4 regions of the Paenibacillus intestini genome follow, and region 3 is predicted to be linked to each of the others. Evidence: riboswitches for the same ligand, from Rfam matches in the RefSeq annotation. Region 3 holds a riboswitch; each other region holds the start of a gene.
What was found. Region 3 has a riboswitch for cyclic di-AMP ahead of J2T16_RS09360 (hypothetical protein). Riboswitches for the same ligand answer to the same signal wherever they lie in the genome.
Positions count from the first base shown of each region.

Region 1: linked by a shared signal. The riboswitch ahead of J2T16_RS26920 (resuscitation-promoting factor) and the one ahead of J2T16_RS09360 (hypothetical protein) in region 3 are both predicted to bind cyclic di-AMP.
Region 2: linked by a shared signal. The riboswitch ahead of J2T16_RS07650 (C40 family peptidase) and the one ahead of J2T16_RS09360 (hypothetical protein) in region 3 are both predicted to bind cyclic di-AMP.
Region 4: linked by a shared signal. The riboswitch ahead of J2T16_RS27915 (C40 family peptidase) and the one ahead of J2T16_RS09360 (hypothetical protein) in region 3 are both predicted to bind cyclic di-AMP.

Region 1 covers NZ_JAURUN010000017.1:11,159-17,207, reverse strand. Annotated here, with positions in the region: gene yabG (sporulation peptidase YabG) at 1-78, opposite strand, end outside; gene rsmA (16S rRNA (adenine(1518)-N(6)/adenine(1519)-N(6))-dimethyltransferase RsmA) at 136-1,038, opposite strand; gene rnmV (ribonuclease M5) at 1,043-1,588, opposite strand; gene J2T16_RS26920 (resuscitation-promoting factor) at 1,744-2,928, opposite strand; cyclic di-AMP (ydaO/yuaA leader) riboswitch at 3,198-3,451, opposite strand; gene J2T16_RS26915 (TatD family hydrolase) at 3,693-4,460, opposite strand; gene J2T16_RS26910 (HD domain-containing protein) at 4,836-6,049, opposite strand, start outside.
Region 2 covers NZ_JAURUN010000002.1:554,298-560,346, reverse strand. Annotated here, with positions in the region: gene J2T16_RS07670 (xanthine phosphoribosyltransferase) at 203-784, shown strand; gene J2T16_RS07665 (hypothetical protein) at 883-1,212, shown strand; gene J2T16_RS07660 (hypothetical protein) at 1,331-1,549, shown strand; gene J2T16_RS07655 (carboxymuconolactone decarboxylase family protein) at 1,730-2,059, shown strand; gene J2T16_RS07650 (C40 family peptidase) at 2,198-2,662, opposite strand; cyclic di-AMP (ydaO/yuaA leader) riboswitch at 2,668-2,799, opposite strand; gene pelA (pectate lyase) at 3,175-4,128, shown strand; tRNA gene J2T16_RS07640 (tRNA-Leu) at 4,328-4,412, shown strand; gene xynC (glucuronoarabinoxylan endo-1,4-beta-xylanase XynC) at 4,605-6,049, opposite strand, start outside.
Region 3 covers NZ_JAURUN010000003.1:24,377-30,425, forward strand. Annotated here, with positions in the region: gene J2T16_RS09335 (nitrogen regulation protein NR(II)) at 22-648, opposite strand; gene J2T16_RS09340 (Rha family transcriptional regulator) at 683-886, opposite strand; gene J2T16_RS09345 (urease accessory protein UreF) at 1,153-1,854, opposite strand; tRNA gene J2T16_RS09350 (tRNA-Leu) at 2,316-2,398, shown strand; gene J2T16_RS09355 (glutathione peroxidase) at 2,603-3,082, opposite strand; cyclic di-AMP (ydaO/yuaA leader) riboswitch at 3,461-3,636, shown strand; gene J2T16_RS09360 (hypothetical protein) at 3,755-4,183, shown strand; gene J2T16_RS09365 (HAD family hydrolase) at 4,341-5,039, shown strand; gene J2T16_RS09370 (Nramp family divalent metal transporter) at 5,170-6,049, opposite strand, start outside.
Region 4 covers NZ_JAURUN010000020.1:15,887-21,935, reverse strand. Annotated here, with positions in the region: gene J2T16_RS27925 (M1 family metallopeptidase) at 1-1,156, shown strand, start outside; gene J2T16_RS27920 (hypothetical protein) at 1,167-2,021, shown strand; cyclic di-AMP (ydaO/yuaA leader) riboswitch at 2,315-2,452, shown strand; gene J2T16_RS27915 (C40 family peptidase) at 2,456-2,926, shown strand; gene J2T16_RS27910 (GNAT family N-acetyltransferase) at 3,289-3,786, shown strand; gene J2T16_RS27905 (c-type cytochrome) at 3,935-4,294, shown strand; gene J2T16_RS27900 (4a-hydroxytetrahydrobiopterin dehydratase) at 4,408-4,701, opposite strand; gene J2T16_RS27895 (hypothetical protein) at 4,914-5,207, opposite strand; gene motA (flagellar motor stator protein MotA) at 5,443-6,049, shown strand, end outside.

The DNA.
Region 1 (6,049 bases), on a different contig from region 3:
GTCCGACTGGAGTCCTTCTACCCGGAAAGTCACATCGCCGCCGTATGACTTCCGAACGACCAAGTCTCCGATATTCATCACCATTATCACCTCTACCCCATCGTATGGGCAGAGACCCGGATTGGTTCATCGAAATTAAAGCTCGCCGCGAACCCCAGCTTCCCACATTACGGTGCTAAGAGTTGCATACTCCTGTAGACTCAATGTCTCACCACGCCGTGAAGGTTGAATACCTGCCTGCTCTAACAGGATGTCTGCCTGTTCTCTGTTCTCCTTGGTGAAGAAACGAGCTTTGAGATTATTGGAGATTGTTTTTCTCCGCTGGGCAAAAGAAGCCTGTACTACCTCGAAATAGTGTGCTTCGTTCGGAACCTGTACTGGTGGGTGCTCACGCACCTTCAGCTTAATTACTGCAGACTCTACATTCGGCTGTGGGATAAATACCGTAGGCGGCACCACACAGACCAGTTCGGGCATACTGTAATACTGCACGGCAATGCTTAGGCTACCATAATCTTTGGAACCTGGTGCAGCCGCCATGCGTTCAGCTACTTCCTTCTGTATCATGACCACAATGCTATCCACTGGCAACTTTTCTTCCAAGAGCTTCATCATGATCGGAGTCGTTACATAATAGGGCAAGTTCGCTACTACGCTTACCTTATTAACGGAGGCAAAGTCCGTGGCAAACAGTTCTGCCAGATCCAGCTTAAGTACATCTCCATGATGAACGCGTACGTTAGGGTAGGGTTCCATCACTTCTCCAAGAATCGGTAACAGGCGCTGGTCAATCTCAACCGCTGTAACAGGACCCGCTATACGCGCAAGGCGCTCTGTAAGTGCTCCAATACCCGGACCAATCTCCAGCGCTCCCTTGGACTCGTCCAAATCAGCCGCGCCTACGATTTTGTTCAGAATATTTTGATCGATCAAGAAGTTCTGACCCAGACTTTTCTTGAAGGAGAATCCATGCCTTTGAATAATTTCTTTGGTACGTTTGGGTGTTGCTATTTCAATGGTTTGCTCTATATCCTTCATATGCTCACATTCCTTCACGTTCGATTTGCGCTAATGCAGTGGAGAACTCTTCTCTTGTAATCTGAAATACACTCAGCCGTTTATGGAACTGCTTGCCGTTACAATACCCAATACCAAGCAGATTACCCATCTCCATACGTCGTGCGGCTGCTTGCGGGTGTATGATCAATCCTGCTTCAATGAGGTCCTCCCAATCGATTAGACTAGGTGCGCCCTCATAGGATGTGTGTACGCGAGCAAGTGCATGACGAATCGCTTCCGGTGAAGCATTCTCTACTCCGATATCTCCTTTGCGCGTTGCATCCGCTTCTGGGATGAAGGCATGTTTGCAACCAGGAACCTTATTGGCAATAATTTTACGGATACGCTCTCCCGCATGATCCGGATCCGTCAGGATAATGACGCCACGTCTCTCTTGAGCAAGTGCAATTCGCTTCAGAATACGCTGATTAATGGCAGAGCCTCCGGTTTCAATCGTATCCGCTTCGACCGCCCGACGAATCGCTACCGTGTCGTCACGACCCTCCACAACAATCACTTCTTTTATCATGTTCCTTTTCTTCCTTTCTAACGCAAAAAGAAGAGGAATATCCTCTTCTCTGCCAAACGGCGGAGGAGACTGAATTCAGACCCCTCCGCCGCATATTCCGCATGAATCATTCATGCAACTATTTTATAGCATTCCCATTTCAAAGTAAAACGATTTTAGTTCGCTTCCGGCTTAACTGGACCAATCACATAGACCGTTTTGCCTTTTTTACGTCCGAAATTCAGGGCGTGCTTCACACTGTCGTAATAAACGTCAATTTTGTTGCCTTTAATAGCGCCGCCTGTATCTTCCGCACGACGGAAGCCGAGGCCCTCAATGTATACCCACCAGCCGATTGGAATGACCTTGGGATCAACTGCAATGGTGCGCCCCTCCGTTACACGAGTACCGGAAGCTGTTTTTGTACCAATACCCGGCTCTTCAGAAGAGTAGGCTGTCATCGATACATTTTTCAAAACTTTAGAGTATTTAAAAGAATTCCCGGAGACCGTAATCACCTTGCTGCCCGAGGCAGATGTTTTCTTCGAGTTCGTTGTTACAGCTTTTTTGGTCGTTGAAGTTTTGGCAGATACCAATTGAACCTCAGGTTCCTTCACAACCGGCTTAGCCTTCGTACCTACCGCAATCACTTTATCTACACGATTGGTGGCGACCGTTTTACCTACCACTTTTTTGGAGACGAGTTCTCCATCTTGAAATACCTTTTCGATATGTTGCACAATTGTGCCTTCCTTGCCTTTCACTACAACACGGTTATCCCCTTGGAACAAACTTGGGTCTGCCGTTTTTACAACCTTGTAAGCAATCGGTTGTTTCACATCCACTGTATGCTTTGTTACACGCACTACACGAATCTTCATATCCGCTTTAATTGCGGTTCCGAGCGCTGGATACACTTTATCATGATCTTCAACTTGAATACCTGATTGCTGAATTACACCCTGTACCGATGAATCGGTTGTATAAAGAGTCTTGGTGTCTCCGTCTGCCGTGATTTTAACTGGAACGGCCCGCTCAATAACGATTCGGTCTCCGTCGGTAATCGCCCCATTCATGGGCATGGATACCTTGTCGTGAGGGCTGACTGTGATTGACTGCTCCTCCAGCATTTCCTGAAGCATTCCTGTACGAGTCTCTACCACTTGAGCTTTGCCGTCAATAACCAGTGAAACCTGCTTCCCGGCCTGACCGTAAACGACTAACAAGATCATGATTGCAAGCGCAATTGAGAATATCGCGATCAATGCCATTTGACGCAAGTTCTCATGCTTCCACCGCAACGCGAAAGACTTACTGGATGATCGTGACTCATGGGTCTCTTCTGGTTGGAATATGCCCACTTCTCCGTCCTCCTTCATAGCCTCGCCGTCTAAAGTAATGCATGATGTCTTTGACGCGACTATAACAATTTTTCTACAGAACACAGATCAGAGATAATGACCGGTTCTGCACCATGAACCCCTCTTCGCAACATGATGTCATCCTCCTGAATACATACCGTATGATGACAATATTTCTTTTATTCAAAACAAAAAAAGCCAAAGAAAGAGTGTAAGAGACCCTTTCGTGGCTTCCGAATGATTTTGAATATCGGAAATTCATGCACGAGGTTGCCTCTCTTTTTCCGCTTGCGAGGTTAGCTGTCGGGTTCGGGCGAAAGAGAGCCGCCCTATCTTAGGTCACCCGCTCATGGCGGACGCCCTTGAATTCACCCCGAGACCCAAAGAAGAAATCAAATACGGCTTCGCAGAACATTCCGCTGCTTTTGGGTCAGCGAACGATGCGCACCGGCTAGAATCACCGATGTTTAAGCCCTATTGGTTCCCCCGCTCTCCGTTAACGGAGACTCAGCGAGATTGATTCATGAAAGTAATGTTGTCTCATCGGAAAGTGTCCCTTTGTTCATCCCCCGAACATCTGTCCAATTTTCCGCGCAACAATTCACTGAAAAGATGATATCCTGTTTTGATGCATGTTGTAAAGCACGGATCAAGTACGTTTTTCTAAATATTTGGTTAAAATATTGTAATATTCTGCAATTATTCGAGACAAAGAGCAAATTACCTCTCTGTATCTCCCTTTTTCACCCGATTTACTCATTTTCTTATCGAATCCCAAATCGTTCCATGGCATTTTTGGTGGTAATTGCAGCAATTTCCTCTACCGAAATGCCTTTAATTTCCGCAGCTGCTTCAGCAACCAGACGTACATGCGCTGTCTCATTTCGTTTTCCACGATAAGGATGCGGTGTGAGATACGGGGAGTCCGTTTCTAAGAAAAATCGATCCATCGGAACCTTGGCGAGCACCTCTTTCGGTTGCTTGGCATTTTTGAAAGTGACCGGTCCTCCGAAGGACAGATGGAACCCTAAATCCAGACACATTTTCGCCGTTTCCCAGCTACCGGAGAAAGAATGCATCACACCTCCAACCTCACCAGCCTTCTCCTCACGTAAAATACGCACAATGTCCTCATGAGCATCCCGATTATGGATGACGATAGGCATACTCAATTCACGTGCCAATGCAATTTGTTGTCGTAATACGCGGTGCTGTACCTCCTTAGGGGAAGTGTCCCAATGATAGTCTAGACCGATTTCTCCGATTGCTACCACTTTCTCATGTTTGCACAATGATGCAATCCATTCGAGATCTCCCTCTTGCATCGTAATGGCATCCACCGGGTGCCAGCCTACAGCTGCGTGGATAAAATCATACGTTTCGGCCAGTTTGATCGTTGTTGGAATCGTCTCCCGGTTAAAGCCGATATTAATCATGCGAGTAACTCCGGCCTGAACGGCCCGTTTAATCATGTCCTCTCGGTCTTCGTCGAATTGTGGTGCATCCAGATGAGTATGTGTGTCGAATAACATGCTTTCTCGTTCTCCCTTCATGTCGAAAGTCAAATGCCGATGATTTTTTCATGGGAACTCCCTTATTCTTGTACAGGAATTCTTGCGTTTGAATTTCAAATTTATTTTTTTGCATCATTAAATGATTGGGACAAGCAACAATTTCAGTATTTTCAGTTTTAGCACTCAAGCTACTATATATAGAAGGAAAATAAAAAGTCAAATCAACATCTTGCAAGAAAGGCGTTAGAAACTGTATAATTACTCACTCGAATTACAAAATTATGTCGATCTACACATCCTCCCCATTAAAGCAGATTACTGTATCATGTAAAATAGCTCTCTTAGAAAGTCTTTTGATATCAAAGTGTTTCACCCTGCTGCATCGACTCAAGCTTATAGAAAATAGGGGCGTATATGGGACGGTAATTCATGAAGGATGGCATCCACCTTGTTTTGCGGATAGTACAGATGATGTTTGCCCAGATGAAGTCCACTGATGGAACGAACAATATCAGAAACTTCTGACAGCTCATGCAACTTGTCCTGCCGATCGAGCAGAAGAATTTGCTTATCTGTGGATTGATCTGGACGAAACACATCATACGGATTATCCGTCGGAAAATCAATTTCAAGATCGTACTCGGGATTCAATCCTGCTTGTACAAATGCTTCCCGAATCTCTTCAATGATGTCCAAGTCGATCTGTTCAAGTTCCACATACTTATATAACCTGCGATCCATAAAACGTTCGCACAACTCACTTAGAACAGAATCGTCCTCCTTACGCCACTGCATAAAGGCTGTTTGAATTAACGATTCATCAAGCTGCAGATATTCATGAACTGAAATTTCTCCTTCAAACAGTTTGGGCAGAGGCTCTACCATGAAACGGAATGGAAAGCCTTGCTTCACAAGTTCTTTTGCCCGCTTAAAGATTTGTCGCAATATAATCTCGGAGCTACGCGTCACAGGATGGAAGTAAATCTGCCAATACATCTGGTATCGTGACATCAGATAGTCTTCCACAGCATGCATACCAGACTCTTTAACTACAATTCGTCCATGAAATGGACGCAGCATGCGCAGAATACGATCCAAGTCGATCGTGCCATAATTTACTCCTGTAAAGTAGGCGTCCCTGAGCAAGTAATCCATTCGGTCTGCATCAAGCGGACTGGTTACCAGGTTCACGACAATCGGTTTATCATACGTCTTCTGGATAACGGAAGCCACCTTTTCATCAAAATCAGGAGCATACCGTCTTAGAATCGCCCCTACTTCGGTATCACCCTTGATAATGCGGCATGTCCAATCCTCATGATTCATGTCAAAAGCCTCTTCAATTGAATGAGAGAATGGTCCATGTCCGAGATCATGAAGTAAGGCGGCGCACAACGTCACCAGCTTTTCTTCCTTGGGCCAGTCCGAATAGTGGCTACGTTCAAACTGAGAGATGATTTTTCGGGTAATTTCGTATACACCTAACGAATGGGAGAACCGACTGTGCTCTGCCCCGTGAAAAGTAAGATAAGATGTCCCTAATTGACGAATGCGGCGTAGCCTCTGAAATTCAGGTGTATTGATCAATTGCCATATAATCGGTTCTT
Region 2 (6,049 bases), on a different contig from region 3:
GTTTCCCCTTTCAGGTCCCGGGATTGTTGGACATGCGGGTACCATAGTACAAGTTATGCTTGACCAATGAAAGTCATGACTGCAGGATCGGCTAATGACTCTGAATTATCAGGTTCTGTTGACTTAGGGTTGATTTCGCTTGAACTTGTAGCTGGATATATGATACTTTATACCTCATAGGATAGGCTTGGGAGGTCAAATCATGGACGTATTAAAACAACGAATTTTACAAGAGGGTGTCGTCATCTCGGATCAGGTATTGAAACTGGATGGTCTTCTGAACCATCAGATTGATCCTGCATTAACGATGGAGATGGGACGGGAGTTTGCTGCTCGTTTTCGCGAGAGTGGAGTTACTCGTGTGATTACGGTGGAATCATCAGGGATTCCGGTTGCTTTTGCCGCAGCACATGAACTGGGAGTACCTTTGGTATTTGCCCGCCGCAAAAAAACGCTTCTGGCCGATCCTGATGCCTACTGCGAACGTGTACCATCCTTTACGAAAGGAATCGTAACGGATATTATGGTGTCTCGCGAATACATTCATGAAAATGACCGCATTTTGTTCATTGATGACATTATTGCAAACGGAGATGCCGCCCGCGGCGTAATTAAAATTATTGAGCGTTCCGGCGCAGAACTTGTGGGATTTGGTGTTGTGGTGGAGAAGAGCTTCCAGGCTGGTGCTCGCACCATCCGTGAACAAGGGATTCCAGTAGAAGCTCTTGTACGAATTCGTTCACTGAATAATGGCACCGTGCAATTCGACGATAATGAAATGTGACTTTTTGAAGGAAATTGGGCCTAATTTTTGAAGTATGACTTTGCATGGTCTTAGATTTCCTTTATAATGGGGTTATGTTAGGGAGAGGAGGCAACACCATGGGGAACCAACCGGCAACAGAACAATTTTTTATTGATAAGCTGGCGGAATCGAAAGTTCATTTTGAACGTGCCCTGGATTGTAAACATACGGAATTCGATGACCTTTATCCCTATATGATTGAACATCCTCAATTTTTCTGGTACAAACGCTATGTTGCCTGGTCAGAATTACTGACGATTGTAGGCTTGTGTGAAGAGTTGTCCTTCTCTTGGAAAGAACAATTTACACCGCACCAAGTAGAGTACCTTGAAGAACGTGTGATGTCCGCCAAAGTGCTTGATTTTTGGTTCGAGAAGAACGACAGCAAAGAGCACGCGCAGCGGTAACTCTCAGTCGGGACATTTTTTTCGAATGACATGACAGTCCAATACAGTCACGTGAGACCTAAATGACTTTTCATTTAGGTCTCTTTTTGTAAAGAAATTTGAGTATAGGAGTTATGACATGATTAGTGATACAGAATTGGATGCCCTGCGTTTGTCAGGGGAGAAGGTAAGAGTAGTGCGGGATGAACTGGAGTCTAATGATGTAACGGGCATCGTGGTAGCTTGGGATGATGAGCAAGTACTTATTCGCAGGCAAAATCGCCGTGTTGTGAAGCTGGATCGGTCTTACCGTTATCAGCTGTTCAGTGAGCCTCGTCAAAGTGTTTTAAGTGAATAAATGACATGAGTGCTTAGCTTAACGGATTCACGTTACCGGAGCTCCTTCTAAGAGAATGTCTGCTACACCAAATGTTTGGAATTACCATCAGGAACAGGCATATTTGCGACGCACGCGAGAGAAGATAGGTACAGTGGAACAATTCGCTGTATTTACAGCCGAAAGGGTGTGCTGCAAGTCATGACATTGATGAATGATAAAGTTCATGCGTATAAGGATCAGATTGGCGCATTAAGCGACGTTCTCCCCGATGTGGTGAAATCATATCATGAGTTTACGGGAGAATGCTTCCAGCCGGGTGTGCTTGATGCCAAAACCAAGCAGTTAATTGCGCTAGGTATCGGTTTGTTTGCTAATAACGAAGTGTGCACGTTCTATCATGTGGAGGAAGCCCGGTCCAAGGGAGCGACCGATCAGGAAATCATGGAGACGGTAGCTGTCGCTGGTGCAGTGGGCGGCGGACATGCTCTGTCACAGGGAGCAATGAGGGTGCAGAAGGCGCTCCATTAGTGGATGAAGCAAAACAAAAATTAACAAGGTCATACACCTCTTTAATAGAGGCGTATGACCTTGTTTTTTTATAGCTCATCTTTACTTTCTTTACTGTAAGGAGGTAGCCAAAGGCTACTCCCCGTTCTTTAAATTCAATTAAAGTTTACCCAACATTTTGTTATACATAAATTGACCTGTCACCCGTCTTGCGGTTACATAACGATCACTGAAATACGGATTGGACAACTTGGTGATGCTGACACCTTTGCTGCTGGAGGCATGTGCGAATTGACCTCCACCGATGTATACTCCTGTATGTGAGATGCCTCTACCTGTTGTGTTGAAGAAGACCAGATCTCCTGTACGAATGCTTGCTTTGGAGACAGGTGTTCCGGCTTTCGCTTGTTGTTGCGACGTGCGAGGGAGCTCAATGCTATATTTGTTGAAAAGATATCTCATAAACCCGGAACAATCGAAGCCAGCCATGGTTGTGCCGCCCCATTTGTACGGGATGCCTGTCATATTGTTAACCATCGTATTAATTGTGCTTGCCTCTGTGCTTGTTGCCCCGGATGTAAATAGTACAGCAGCCCCAAAAATGGAAATAATCAGTTTTTTCAAAATCAATGTTCTCCCTTCGATGCCTACGGAGTTAGCTAAGGGTTCGGTAGAAGGTTCCCTATATTTCCTATGTATAAGAATAATTCACCCAAAATGGTTCCCCCGTTTTCAATCCTGAAACTCGGCAAATGAATAATTAAGTTTTTGTAACTATTTGAAACTATATTGCATAAATGCGTAATTGTCAAACCTGTTTAAAGGTGTTCATTTAGCCTCAATGTTAGCGGAATTATCGATTTTAGTTATCATTTTGTTGAAATTAGGGAGTTAAAGATTACAAAAAAGTCATTTGTGTTTCATATGAGAGAACTTGGATAATAAACAAGATTGTTATGAGCTAAAAAGGAAACCATTCTGTTTAACAAATTTTTTTGGTTTGTTGCATATATTGACAAAAATATATTTATTGCATATTATAACCATATTAAATACATAATTTGTATTTAAATTGTTTTCATTGGAATATATGTGATATAAGTAATCAAATTTGTGAATGGGGAGAGTGTTGTCGAGTGAAAGCAAAAAAATTAGTAACATTTGTACTGGCGTGTTCTATGGTATTCTCCGTAGCGGGAATGGCTATCCTTCCTGTACCGACCGTATCGGCAGCTGATGCTTCCGGTACAACGGCGAGTATGTCCGATATCTTAAAGAATCAGCGCCCCGATGGAGGCTGGAGAAAAGATTACAGTCAGACGTCAGGTGAATGGGCCAAATCAACGATCGATAACAAAGCTACATACTCAGAAATCAGAAGGCTAGCAAGTGAATTCAAAAAAACAAATGATCCGCGATACTCTGCTGCAGCGGTCAAGGGCATCAACTTTTTGCTTAATATGCAGTATTCCAATGGCGGTTGGCCTCAAGTCTATCAAAGTTCCGGCTATCATAAACATATTACCTATAATGATGATGCGATGATTAATGTGATGTACATGCTTGATGAAGTCGCAGGACGTAAGGGGAACTTCTCCTTTATCGACAGTTCTCTTGCAAATCGCAGTAAAAATGCAGTTTCCAAAGGAGTCGATGCTATCCTGAATACCCAGGTGGTATCCGGTGGGAAGTTAACGGCCTGGGGACAACAGCATGATTCCAGTTCACTTAGACCTGCGGGAGCCAGAATCTATGAAGTGCCTTCATTAACGGCAGGTGAAAGCGTGAACATTGTGAAGTTTCTGAAAACGAGACCGGCTAATTCAAGAATCACTGCATCTATCAAAGGTGCCGAAGCCTGGTTTAATAAAGTGAAAATTACAGGATATCGGTATGAGAGAGCGAATGGGGATAGCCGAATTATTGCTGATTCCAGTGCATCACCGATTTGGGCACGTTTCTATGAACTCGGTACGGACAAACCGATCTTTGTGGGACGTGATGGCGTTGTGAAATATAAGCTGAGCGATATAGAAAAGGAAAGAAGAGGCGGTTATGCATGGTACGGCAACTGGCCGTCCAAGCTGTAGAAAATTGTTTATTTAACCAATTTTCTAATAAGTCCACTACTTACGGATATATAAGCTTAATCTGAAGCAGGCCTGATAAGTGCGAATCGGATACATATCTGTTTCGCACTTATTTGGTGATGAATAGTTGTTGACATGTTAAACTACGCGTGGTATATTATTTCTTGTCGCCGATATTAGTTGGAAAGATACAATATATGCGGTCGTGGCGGAATTGGCAGACGCGCACGGTTCAGGTCCGTGTGGGCTAACCCCCCGTGGAGGTTCGAGTCCTCTCGACCGCATTAGATAGAAAAAGACCTCTTAGCAATAGCCTAAGAGGTCTTTTTCTATCTAATGATATAAAGAACAATCAACAGTCTTTAATTACAGTATTGTCTCAAAATAGACGAGTAGAGCAACTTAGGTCTATTCCACATGGGAGCTTGGCTACTTTTTGCCCAGCTAAAAAAGAAAAAGGTTTAGAATTAGATAACTTATGATGCTGCTGTCACCGTAATGTTATCAATGTTGGGTCCCTCTGTACCTGTTGTTACGATTCGGAGTGTATTCGTACCTGAATTCATAGGTACTTGAATTGTTTTTTCACCCCAAGTAGACCAGCTTCCTGTTTGAGTAAAGGGCTCATTACTGAGTACTTTTGTGCCATTAACATAAATATCTAGAGTCCGCGTACCACTTTCCAAAGCGTAACGAAACTTTACATTTTTGGTGCCTGTGATTGTGTTATTGATATCATTCCATTGGATTGCGGAGCCTGTATAAGCGTTGAAGTTAACATATCCAGAACCGGTGAAGCCCGGATAAGCTGTTTCAATGACTGCATCCGTAAGTGTTGTTCCTGTTTCGGCCTCATATGTGGTGCCCGTGCCTACATTGCCGCCACCGTTGCCGCCAGTAATATTAGCAACAAATGTTGTTACACTCTGTGCTGGGAGTTGAGCTGTGAATGCGCCATTGGAAACGTTAATTGGTGCAAGACTTGCCAGATTACGACTGCTGTCTGTTACATATGAAGATACAGTGGACGCATTGCCATTTTGCAACACAAAGCGTTGACTTTTTGCCGAAGTGCTGCGGTTAATGGCTACGATGACGACCTTGTTATCACCTTTGTAAGCGGACACGTAAGTATTTGTATCCGGATTTTTGGAAGCATCTACTCTGACATAGCCTGGGCGAACAAATTTGGAGAAATGGGCCATATTGTATCCGCGCTTACTGATTGTACCGTCTTCCTTCATTGGTCCATATTGCCTGCGGATATACCACCATACATAGGCTTGGAAGTCGCCTTCAACCATGGCATTATGCATGTGGTAGGAGACGTCTAAGGCTTCCGGCCAGCGGTCAGCGGAATTGTTGTCACTGTTTGGATAGTACACTTCGGTCATCCAAAGCTCTTTGCCAGCTCCTTTCTGTTTGAAAAGAGGATAGGCAAAATTGTTGACCTGTGTTCCATACAAATGCGCTCCCAAAATGTCCATGTTAGCAAGTGCCTGTGGATCATTCAGGATTGGGTCGGATATGTTTTTCAGGTATTGGAAGGATTCTGGAGCCATGACTTTGGTACCTTGGATGCTACCTGCATTTTCTTTCATGAAACGCAGGATTTCCTGTGGAGTCCACCAGGTCCAGTCATGGGCATAATCCGGTTCATTTTGAACGGATATGGCATACAGATTCACGCCGTTATTTTTCATAAATGTTACAAAGTCATTCAGATGTTGTGCGTAAGCAGCGTATTTGTCATAACGTAACCGCTTAGCATTGGTATCACCATTTCGATTAAACGTCTCAACCATGCTGCTTGGAGGGTTCCAAGGCGAGGCAAAAACGATAGCTCCCTTTTCAATCGCACGTTTGGCTGTAGCAACTTCAAGAGCCCAATTATTGGGGTTCGGGTCTACCCAGATTCGGA
Region 3 (6,049 bases):
TTTTTCTGTAGAAATATCGGTTTAGTGATGCTGATCAAGAATACTGGAGTATTTGGGGTACAACTGGCGGATACAATCTGGACAGATGTCGTGTGTAAACTCGGCGGAAGTATGTTTTTCCAGATAGCGCTCAACGCTGTTCCATTCGTCTGATTCATTCTTGATATGTTTGCAAACGGCACAAATAGGCAGTAGTCCATGGAGGGTACGAGCTTCAGTCAAGGCTTGTCGCAGCTGAAGTTCTGTCTTCTTCTGTTCTGTAATATCTGTGTGAGCCACCAAAGCGAGGTTGGTATCCGTCGTAGGTCCGTTCTGTAAGGGAGTAAGTTCTACGCGAAACCATTTCTCTTCGTTGTGTGGTGTAATAACAGAGATATCGTATGTATGGGTTTGGTTAAAAGGAACAACGTTATGCCTCAGGTACCTCGCGAACTTGGTTGGATAGTGGTTTTTCTGTTGTGCTGCCCATGCTTCCATCAGGTGAAGGTAATGATTGTGGCGGCTGGCTGCACGTATGAAAAGTTTATGAAGTCCGTGCTGCCAGGCCCGGTTACAGCTTCGTATCATCCATTGATGATCAATAATGATCAACTGATGATTGGTCGCCTGGAACGATAGGCTTTCCAGGTCGGATGTAATGGTTCCCATGAGAGAAGTCCTCCTTATGATGATGAAAGTGTTCTTATCTCAGTTCCTCTGGTATGTTCAAAATGTCAGCGACCTGATGTCTGAATCGGGTTGCTTTGCGTGTGCCATGAATAAGGTTGGATAGACGGTAGGGCGGAATATCATGTTGTTCGCAAAAGGTTTTTTGATCGACCTGAAGTTCGGTTAGCCGTCGTTTGATAGCCCATCCGAACGGAGTGACTGGTTTCTTCTTGTTCAATAGGGTTCACCCCTGAGTGGATTTTATAGTATTCAGCAGGTCATTCTTCGTGTAAAATAGATAGGAATACGTGCTGTTAGTTACATTATATACGTAAATTCGTCATCTAACAATTAAAAAATACGGAAATAAGTGTATTTTTTGAATTAAAATGACGTAAGTTCGCATTTTGTTGATTGAACAAAATAAAAAAACACGCCAGCAAGGGGAGTTGCGGCGTGTTTTTGGTGTGCTCTGAAAAAGAGGTTTCGAGGAGGAGTGCGGAATTATGCTCTGTAAGCGTGCAGGCCTGCTCCAAGCATGTGGAAGCTGGGGAATAACGACTTCATAGACATGGACGTAGGATGCATGGGTGCATCCGGTGAGGAGGCGCTCACGGTAGTCCATTCATTCTCAAGGTCTGCGGTCAGGCGAGCCAGCAGTTCCCGAGTGGCATTTTCATTTAGGGGGATAACTTTGCAAGCTTCGGATACGCATGCATTCATGGCTGAATGTAAGTAGCCGAGAACCGCCTCTTCGACGGGGATATCGAGGTGGTGGTTGATCCAGGCGTGAACGGTGGGGAGGCAACCAACTGAATTGTATTTTACGAAGATTTGTTCAAGCGGGCTAAGGTCGATCCAAGGATGCAAGGCGCGAGACAGTTTGATTAAACGTTTGCCTATGATTGTTGCTTGCTCTCTAAGTTCAGGAGGGGTTCGCTGTACATGCACAAGTTTGTCGATCAGGGCAATTCGCCAAGTATCCTTATGATCTGTTGCGGTGTAAATCCCCTTGATAGCCATACCTTCTAGACGAACGAGACTGGGGTGTAACTGGCAACGCATAAATGATTCAAGTTCCTCAGCTGTCCGAATAGTGCCTTCCTTGATGTGGGTGTCCATGCCGAAGAAATGGGTGAATCCTCCCACCTGGACAGAGGGATCAAGCAGTTTCGCATAATCGAGTAGCTTATTCCCACGGTTCACGATCATTCGCCTCCTGCGCTTTATTGTGTTATGTTTAATTACAAATGATGATCTTTTCTTAAGTTTAATGTGTAAATCCGAATTATATGATATATATATTCACATAAATATCCGTGTTTTGTCAATGATTTATGAGAAAATAAAAAACTTAATTAAATAAAATTCATAATTAGTGTTATATAATATAACATTAAAAATTCTATCTGTGTCATATATCCATGTCTAAAATCACTTTGGCCATTTTGCCGAATCAGATTAATGATATGTAATTTTCGAGGAAATATGACTGAATTTTGCAAGAGGTGTGGAATAGGAAGGGGTGAAGAACTGTTATCAATTTAGAGTAAAGCCGGTTGTAGTAAAATGTCATTCATAAAGTAATTCATAAAGTGATTAATAAAGACTTTACTTTTGTTTAAGAATCCGGTATAATCAATTCTGTTGCCGATAATTTACGACATGCGGTCGTGGTGGAATGGCAGACACGCTATCTTGAGGGGGTAGTGGGCGTATGCCCGTGGAGGTTCGAGTCCTCTCGACCGCATCATATGAAGATTTACGAGAGAAGCTTTCCGTGATGGAGAGCTTCTTTTTTTGTTTTCATATAGCAACAAGGACGAATTATTTAGGATGAGGACATGTGTTAAAAGAGAGGACGCAAAAAAGCCGCCCAAAAGCTTGAGCAGTTTCTGGCTCTTTGCTTTATAGGTGGCTTTTTTCGTTTATATGTTTGTTCAAAAGTCTATATTTATTTGTTAATTAGCTTCTGAATATCCTCTTCGATTTTGTCCGGTGTAGTCTGCGGAGCATATCGTTTCACAACTTTACCGTCCTGATCGACAAGGAATTTGGTGAAGTTCCATTTGATGGCTTTGGAACCGAGCAAGCCTGGTGCTTCTTTCGTAATGTGTTGGAAGAGCGGATGAGCGCTTGAACCATTGACGTCAATTTTTTCAAACATAGGGAAGCTTACGCCATAATTCATCTGACAGAATTCAGCAATATCGTCGGAAGATCCTTTTTCCTGCGCGAATTGGTTGCTTGGGAATCCAAGCACTTCAAACGGAGCATCCTGGAATTTATCCTGAAGCTCTTGCAAGCCCTTGAATTGAGGGGTGAGACCGCACTGGCTTGCGGTATTCACAATTAACAACACTTTGCCGCGATATTGGGACATCTCAATCTCTTGTCCGCGAAGGGTGTTTACTTTGTAATCATAGACTGACATGGGGTACGCCTCCATCCTGTTATTCTTAATATACTTATTATATTTTAAACAATTAAATAATGCAAAACTTATTTGGATTTAGCGTTGTTATAACCATTCGCTTGCTGGACTCCAAAATGGATGAGAAATACATGAATCAATTTTTGTGCGGTTGAGAATTAGGTAGCTTGGAAGAGAAGGATAGCGTATGACCTCATTGTAAGCGTTATTATCAAAGGTTATTGCCGGAAATCTGGCGATTCGGTGATCTGTATGCACTTTACATGATCATGGTACGGGTGTATGATTCATAGCGTAATTTGAATTTTAATTAAATTGTACCTGAAAAACGAAACAAACGATAATATCGATCGGTCTTATACTCAAGATTTACGAACGATGTTTTAATCGCTGAGTTTCCATTCATTGTGTATGGAAAACGGGGGAACCAACAGAATGGGCTGTATGACAGCAGCGGACATTCATGGGGTGAATTTTTCGGTGAAATCCGGAAATAGGGCGACTCTCGCGCCCGAATCCGTCAGCTAACCTCGTAAGCGTTAAAGGGAGAGGCAACAAACCGCACGCTGGTTCATGGCGCTTTCGTCATGGATTATTTAAGAAGCGTTTCGGAGGCCTTGGTCCCCACGCTTCTTTTTTTGTTGTCTTTTCACGCCAAGGGAGGAACGAAGAATGGATAAAGAGATGATTTTGGTAACCGCTCCGAATGAAGCTGGACGTAAATTTGTGAAATTGCTGATGTATAAAAAAATGCCATTTGCCGTTCTGACGAACAGTGCTGATGAGGAGCGCAAACTTCGCCGTCTTGGCGTGGAACACGTCATCCGTATGAATACAGCAGCTGCTGAGAAATGGTTTTTGCCGCAAGGCAGTGTAGGCAATGTATTTATTTTTGAGAACAGTCTGAACTTGACATGCCGCTATCTTCAAATTTGTCGCTCTTGGACATCGAAGTCCTTGTGTGTGATCACGGAGCAGAGCCATCCTAAAGGGATTTATCGTGGAATGGGCGCCGATAAAATTGTGTATTCACTGAATGGAGAAGTCGGGTTCCTTCTTAATAGCTGCAATAAACCGGAGGCTGAAGTGAGCAGCTTGTGATTGACATTGATCCAAGGTAAGACGCCTGTTATAATTGCAGGTATAGACTAACGGAATTTGAGGAGACTCATGCTTGTCGTGGGTCTTCTTTTTTTATGGAAACAGTACGGTAGTATAGAAGCGAGGGATAACCTGCAGCTAACGAGGAGGAATCAGCGTGCCGGATATTGCCGGATTGAAGTGGTTGTTTTTTGATGTGGGGGATACGCTGGTGGACGAATGGGAGCCTGTAGATGATATTATTGGGCAATTCGTTCGGGAAGCGAATGATTACGGCTATCCAGTAAAGATTGAGGCGGTAAGAGAACTGTTTGCTACCTGTTACCGTAATTATGAACAGTGGCCCATGAAAGTGGCCATACGTACATATATTCATGATGAAGATCACCGCATTCAGATTCAGGACAAGCTGAAATTCCATAAAGAATTGGAGCAACCGTTTCCTTCTGCAACCAAGGTGCTTGAACAGCTTTCGCATCACTATCGCATTGGCATCATTGCGAATCAGAGTCCTGGGACTGAAGCGAGGCTGGAAAGCTACGGACTTCGTAAATATGTCCATGTCCTGGCCTGTTCGGCAGAAGAAGGGGTGTCCAAGCCTGATCCGGAGTTGTATGCGGTTGCTCTGAAGCAAGCTGGATGCGCGCCGGAAGAAGCGGTTATGATTGGAGATCGAATTGATAATGATATTATGCCAGCACGTAGTTTAGGCTTACGCACCATTCGCATTTTGCAAGGATACGGAAGGTTCCAGCCAGAGCTTTCGGATGACGAGCGTGCAGATTGGACGGTGGAGTCCCTAGATGAACTGCTGCCGCTACTCATACCCGATGAGGATGCAGGCAAATCTATATGAGTCTCAGGTTAGATCGTGTGGGGTAGATTAAAGGTATGAGGGTATTAGAGCGTATCACAATAATGATACAAAGAAGGCCGATTTGCGTTGGGATCAATACCAACAGCGAATCGGCCTTTTCATATATAAACTAGAACAGCATGATGGTCTGAATAATCAAATACACATTCAGCACAACGATGATAGCGGCAATAGCCCAAGAGACAATTTTGAGCCACAGTTTGTTTGCAAAAGGCCCCATGCTTTTTTTGTCACTTGTGAACATCACAAGTGGGATGACGGCGAATGGCAGTTGCAGGGACAGGATGACCTGACTCAAGATCAGCAACTCTTCAGTGCCGTGCTCACCGGCAATAGCAGTGACGATAACAGCAGGGATGATGGCAATCAGTCGAGTAACAAGTCTACGCAACCACGCCGGGATACGGATATTCAGGAAGCCCTCCATGACGATCTGTCCTGCAAGCGTGCCTGTAAGGGTTGAGTTCTGACCGGATGCGAGCAAAGCTACGCCGAACAAGACACTGGCGATCGTTGTACCAAGCAGTGGGGTTAGCAGATGATATGCATCGGATATCTCTGCTACCTGTGTCATGCCCGCGCTGTGGAATACAGCTGCAGATACGATCAGGATGGCTGCGTTAATGAACAGAGCTAACGTCAAAGCAATGGTTGAATCCAGTGTGGTGTAGCGGATAGCTTCTCTTTTACCCTGAGTCGTCTGCTCAATCTGGCGGGTCTGCACAATGGATGAATGCAGATACAGATTGTGCGGCATAACGGTAGCCCCGATGATGCCAATGGCGATGTAGAGCATGGCCGGGTTTTGCAAAATTTCGGTGCTAGGAACGAATCCGTGAAGAACACCGCCCATATCCGGTTTCGCCAAAAATAGGTCGATGCCGAAACAAAGAGCAATGGTTGCCATCAGCACGATGACGAGTGTTTCCAGTGCACGGAATCCTTTGTTTTGTAGTACGAGAATGAGTAATACATCCACTGCGGTAATA
Region 4 (6,049 bases), on a different contig from region 3:
AGCCTTGAAGAATGGTGAGAAAGTGTATCAATTTTATGCCGATGATGTGCATGATTTCGCTTGGGCAGCCTCACCTGATTTTGTGTATGCAGAGGAACCCTTCTCTGCCCCCAACGTGCCCGGTGTACGCATTAAACTCTACCTTGATCCGGCACATCAGGATCTGAAGGAGCGGTATCTCTTTGCTGCCAAAGCCGCATTAACGAATTACAGCAAGTGGTTTGGTCCCTATCCTTATGCCACCTTATCTATCGTGGTTCCGCCAAAAGCTGCAAACGGGGCCGGAGGCATGGAGTACCCAACTCTCATTACAGCCTTTGGGGCCGATGACACAACACCGGGTTACGATCTGGAACGCACCGTTGTTCATGAAATTGGACATCAATACTTCTACGGCATGGTTGCGAGCAATGAGTTTGAGGAGGCCTGGCTGGATGAAGGGTTCACCTCCTATGCAGAAGATAAACTGATGGAACAGGAATACGGATTGATTCCGAATCTACCGGTACAATCAGGTCTGATCACATCTCCGGCTCCTCTAACACAGCCCTCGTGGAAGTTTGACTCACAGAATCAATATGCTTCCAACGTGTACACAAGGGGCAAACTGGTGCTACTCGGCATTGAACAGCAAGTCGGAGCGAAGACCATGGAACGAATCCTTTCGACGTATGTAAAAAAATATCGTTTTAAACATCCCGCAACGGGTGATTTTCAAAAGGTGGTTGAGCAAGTCACCCGCACCTCTTGGGCGGATTACTTTGACCAATATGTCTACCGGAACGGCATGGCCGATTTTGCTGTAGAGAAGATCAACGTTTCTTCTATAGAGAAGGACGGCAAAAAAATGTACGAGTCCTCTGTCACCATTGTCAAAAAAGGCAGTGACTTTCCTAAGGTTCCTGTTCGGATTGCGTTTGAGGACGGCCATACCGTAACCAAACACTGGGATGGCCGCGAGGAGCGCGTCACCTATAAACTGACATATACATCTCCTGTCACCTGGGCCATGACTGACCCTTTGTATGACATCGTGCTCGAAAATCGCCATATGAACAATTTCCTGAGAACCGGACTGGACGAGCAAGTCAAATCCCGCTGGAACATGAGTGCTACGAAACTAATTGAAGCCATATTCGGAGGTCTGTCATGGTGAGGTGGAGACAGTGAAAGCAAAAATTCGTGAAGGCTGGTTTCTTGTCCGTCAGCATATGTTTATTGCCGCACTCTTGTTTATCTATCAATTAACTTGGGGTTATTTCATCTACCGGTTGGTTCAATCGGCTGTCGTTCCTCTATTACTACGTTATCCAACGGATGATGTCGGCGAGCTAAGCACACTTTTATTCAAAATGGAAAGCCAGCTCAGCCTGTCCGGTCCGGAGGTCCAGCGTTATCTGTGGATTTTGGGCGGCATGTTATTGCTTCGCCTGCTGATCAGTCCACTTATTCAGGCCGGGTTACTCTACTCCCTGCAACATTATCAATCTACTGAAGAACGCATTCCTTTTATTCGGGGCATCAAAACGTTATGGAAACCCATGATATTGCTACACACTATACGTACCTTTCTCATGTTCTTGCCTGCATACTGGCTTCTGCCCAAATTGTTTTCTACAATAATGGACAGTTTTCATTCTCTTCATTTATTACTTCCCGGCATTCCATATGTAGCAGGCTGGATTATTTATGGCTGGATTGTACATCATGCAGTGCTCTACATGCAGTTTGGGATTTCTGACCCGGATGCAGAAGGGCGAATCCACGGGACACTCAAGGGACTGTGGATTGCTGTGCGCCGCATCTTTGCTGTCATCGGCATTGCGCTGGTGCTGGGAGTTGTGCATTTAGTGGTCTTTGGTGCATTCACTTCCGCCTCCTGGTTCTTGACAGGACTATCCGGATTAATCCTGCAACAATCCTATCCGCTTGCCCGAAGCCTACTCAGTATGTGGAAAGTATGTAGTCATTTCCGTTTATGGCAGTCCACATCTACCAGACATGAAAATCATATACGTTGAACAAAAATGTTGCACGCCATCTGAGATCGCTTTCAAAAATAAAGAAATGTTACCATCTTATATTAAACATTTCATTGGTTATTACGTATAAATACGCAAACCTCGACCTTTCCCCGTCAAAGGTCGAGGTTTTTTTTGTTAATTTTACTGCTAAACGTTGCCAAAGTACTAAGCCTCTGGTACAATAAGCGCAGTGAGTTTTTAGTAACAACTTTGTAATCTTTAAATCCTTATTTGTAACAACTTTAAATTAAATCCTTAAAATTAAATTTTCTTTTCATTTTTCAGGTGCATAACTAGCATAGCCAAATTCCTGGCACCTGGGAAGCGGGGGAACCAGTTATGGGTGAATTGATCTTGAAACAGAGGGATCATAGGGGACCTTCAACCGAATCCTTAAGCTAACCTCGCAGGCGTTGGAAGGGGTATATCACTTGTTTAAGAAGAAACTGACCGCAGCAGTACTTAGCCTCACATTTGCATTATCACTTGGAGCAGGCAGCGCATTTGCAGATTCTAAGATGGATAAAGTAATTGATTCAGCAATGGGAACTACATACAAAAGCGGAGGAACAACGCTTGACGGTTTTGACTGCTCCGGATTCACACGGTATGTATTCGACAAATTAGGTATTGATTTGGCTCGTCAATCTAGCTCCCAATACGACATGGGTGATTCCGTATCTCGCATGGAGATGAGACCTGGAGATCTGGTGTTCTTCAACACAACAGGTAAAGGTATATCACACGTAGGCATCTTTGTAGGAAGTGGCAAGTTTGCACATTCTTCTTCTTCCAAAGGTGTAACGATCAGCTCTTTGAGTGAGAACTACTGGGCTAACCGCTACGTTGGCGCTAAACGGATCATGAGCACGGACGATTATGAGTCACTGGCCCTTGACTAGGTACAAGCTGTAATCAACATGATGTTGGAACCATGTAACTCTACTGTAACGAAATACGAAGTATAAACAGAACCGCCCGGTACATTCTCCGCAGGAATGTATCCGGCGGTTTTTTTATGCTTTCTGACTCTGTGTAGTTCCCGATGTTGCAAGTCATGGTGTGTATGTGAACTAACACGTTCGCCGGCTTTCGTTTGTCCGTGCCCTTATCATGTTTTTACCCAGCCTGTTATAATATAAACGGAATGATCACGACTTTTGTTTCAATTTTTATCTGATCATATGAAGACTTGCCTAATACACAGCTCTTTTGTAGAGTGAACAATGACACGGATATTGGAGAAAGGAGCATGCACTGTTATATGAAGAATGAAGCCTCTTTGATACTTCATGTTGTACCGATGCAAGAAGAACATGCTGAACTTATATGTGGCTGGAAATACGCCCCACCTTACAATATCTATAGCTGGCTTCCTTGGGAACAGATGAAAGCACTCGAAGTCGAGTTCGGTGATGCACATCTCAGACAACAACAATATGCCATTATCCTGGATCAACATGACCAGGTTTATGGGTTTGCACAATATTTTCCGCTCCAGCATGTCACACGAATCGGTCTCGGTATGCGCCCCGATCTGTGTGGTCAAGGTCTCGGCAAAGCATTTGTTACTGCGATCGTACAAGAGGCCATCCGCCGAAATCCATCCAATGAAATTGATCTTGAAGTACTGACTTGGAATACCCGTGCCATTCAGGTATATCTAAAAAGCGGATTTGTCATCCAGGATACATATGAACGCCAAACCCCAGATGGTTTAAAGCCTTTCCATTGCATGGTCTATGAAGGTCCGAGAGAGTAAACCCACGATTAAATGGCTTTAATTGGTCTCTCTTTTGTGATTAGTTTAAAAATTTACCACAAAATGCTATGATGTAGCTACAGCTTCCGTTATAATGATAGGGATAGTTTGAGTTAGATGATCTTTCATTCTGGAGGGGACATAAGGGATGCACAAATGGATCATGAGCGGGGTATTTTTTGCAGCATGTGCTTTAGCTATTGTTTTAATGTTTACGCTTCCAGGTAAAGAAGAAGTGGCTCAGGAAGCCAAACCAACCATGCCTGAAGTGGCTATGGACGCCGGACAGGCTGAGACACTAGTGAAGGCCAACTGTATCTCCTGTCACGGCGATCAGCTTCAAGGTGGCGTAGGCCCAGCTCTTGCGAACATCGGCAGCAAGGACGATGTGGAGAAAATCTATTCCACCATTGTCAAAGGTAAAGGCGGCGGTATGCCTTCGTTCAAAGGCAAACTGCAAGACGAAGAAATCGCCCACATTGCAATGTGGCTAGCAGAGAAGAAATAATGCATTCTGCGCGTAAGGCATCAAAGAGGCTCTCACCCTCCCGTTAGGGAGACAAGAGCCTCTTTTGGTATGCATTACAAACATCATCCTGCAGACAACGTTGGTGCAGATTATTATGTTCTCATTTTCTCAAAAGCTTCGTTGTACTGCTCTGCTTCTTTGATGTCTACCGATGTAATGCCACCTGCATCCCAAGACGTAAGACGCAGTGTAACCGTTGTATAATCAATAGTAATAAAAGGGTGATGATTGAATGCTTCCGAAATCGCAGCGACTTCATCCACAAAAGCAATCCCTTTCATATAGTTAGAAAACACAAATTTGCGGACAATCCACCGTCCCTCTTCTAGCTCCCAGCCTTCCAGCCTTCCCAGATGAGCTTCGACTTCCTCTTGCGTAAAAACCATGCGTTATCTTCCTCCCCATATGATGAGACATCGCGGACTTACATCCACATGACCATCGGCACCTTTACATGCTGCCCATACAGCCTAAAAGGCAGGCCACCGCCCAGCGGCGCCTTTTTCATGAGTATCATCTTACCACGTCAAAGCACCAAAATCCATAGAACAGATGGCTCAGTGCCTTGAAGCGCAAGGTTTTATCGTCATTACACATGTTAAATTAGAGGTACAAAGGTTAGCTCTTCTTCTCCAATCAAAATATGGATCCGGTGTTGTTCTTTGTCATGGATCACCACACCGCTCCCAACCGGAATGACGGATTCCTCTCCAAGCGCGTAGAACAAGTCCTCCGCCAGTGCTTCGTCTACCTCGAGCTGTTCCGGTTCCCCTAGTCTCCCCCACTCTTCCGCATCCATTTCAAAGAAAACATAGCGATCCGGTATGCGTCCTATGGCCACCGTTAAATCTGTCAATATACCTTCATAATCACGTCCATGCTTTACGCCCATTGACTTCTCACTCCCACTCACCTTGTAAAAGGCGGATTTGATCTTATTATACCTGAAAATAACCCTTAAAAAAAAAGCCCATCTGGTCGATAAATACTATACATGACCGTTTCATTCGTTTTCGGTAGCCATGGAGGTTGCCAGACATGCAACGGATTGCAGCAGAACCTTCGTCTGGAAGCCCGAATTCTGCCGCCTGAAAGGATTCAATTTTATCTCATGGATGAGGTGTATGATGGAAATTTCAACGATTATCGGACTAGTTTTGGGGTTAGTCTCCCTTGTACTCGGTATGTTTTTGAAGGGTGCTCCGCTGATTAACCTCGTTAATAACCCGGCAGCATACGTTATTATCTTCGTTGGTACAGCAGGAACCATCTTTATGGCGTTTCCTATGTCTGAAGTTAAGAAGATTCCGAAGTTATTCGGTATCCTTTTCAAGAAGCAAGAACTGATTGACCGCGTTTCTCTAATTGGCACATTTATGGACTGGGCTTCCACTACCCGTCGTGAAGGTTTGCTCGCTCTGGAATCAAAAGTAGAAGAGATTGATGATCAGTTCCTTCGCAGCGGTATGCGGATGATTATTGACGGTAACGACCAGGAATTCGTCAGTGATGTACTGATGGAAGATATTCATGCGACCGAAGAACGACATCGCGGCGGCGCACTGATCTTCGCTCAGGCGGGGATGTATGCACCAACCCTCGGGGTTCTAGGGGCCGTCGTAGGCCTGATTGCGGCACTCGCCGACCTCAGTGACATGGAGAAGCTCTCTCATGCTATTGCAGCGGCATTTATCGCAACCCTCCTGGGTATCTTCAGTGGTTACGTGTTATGGC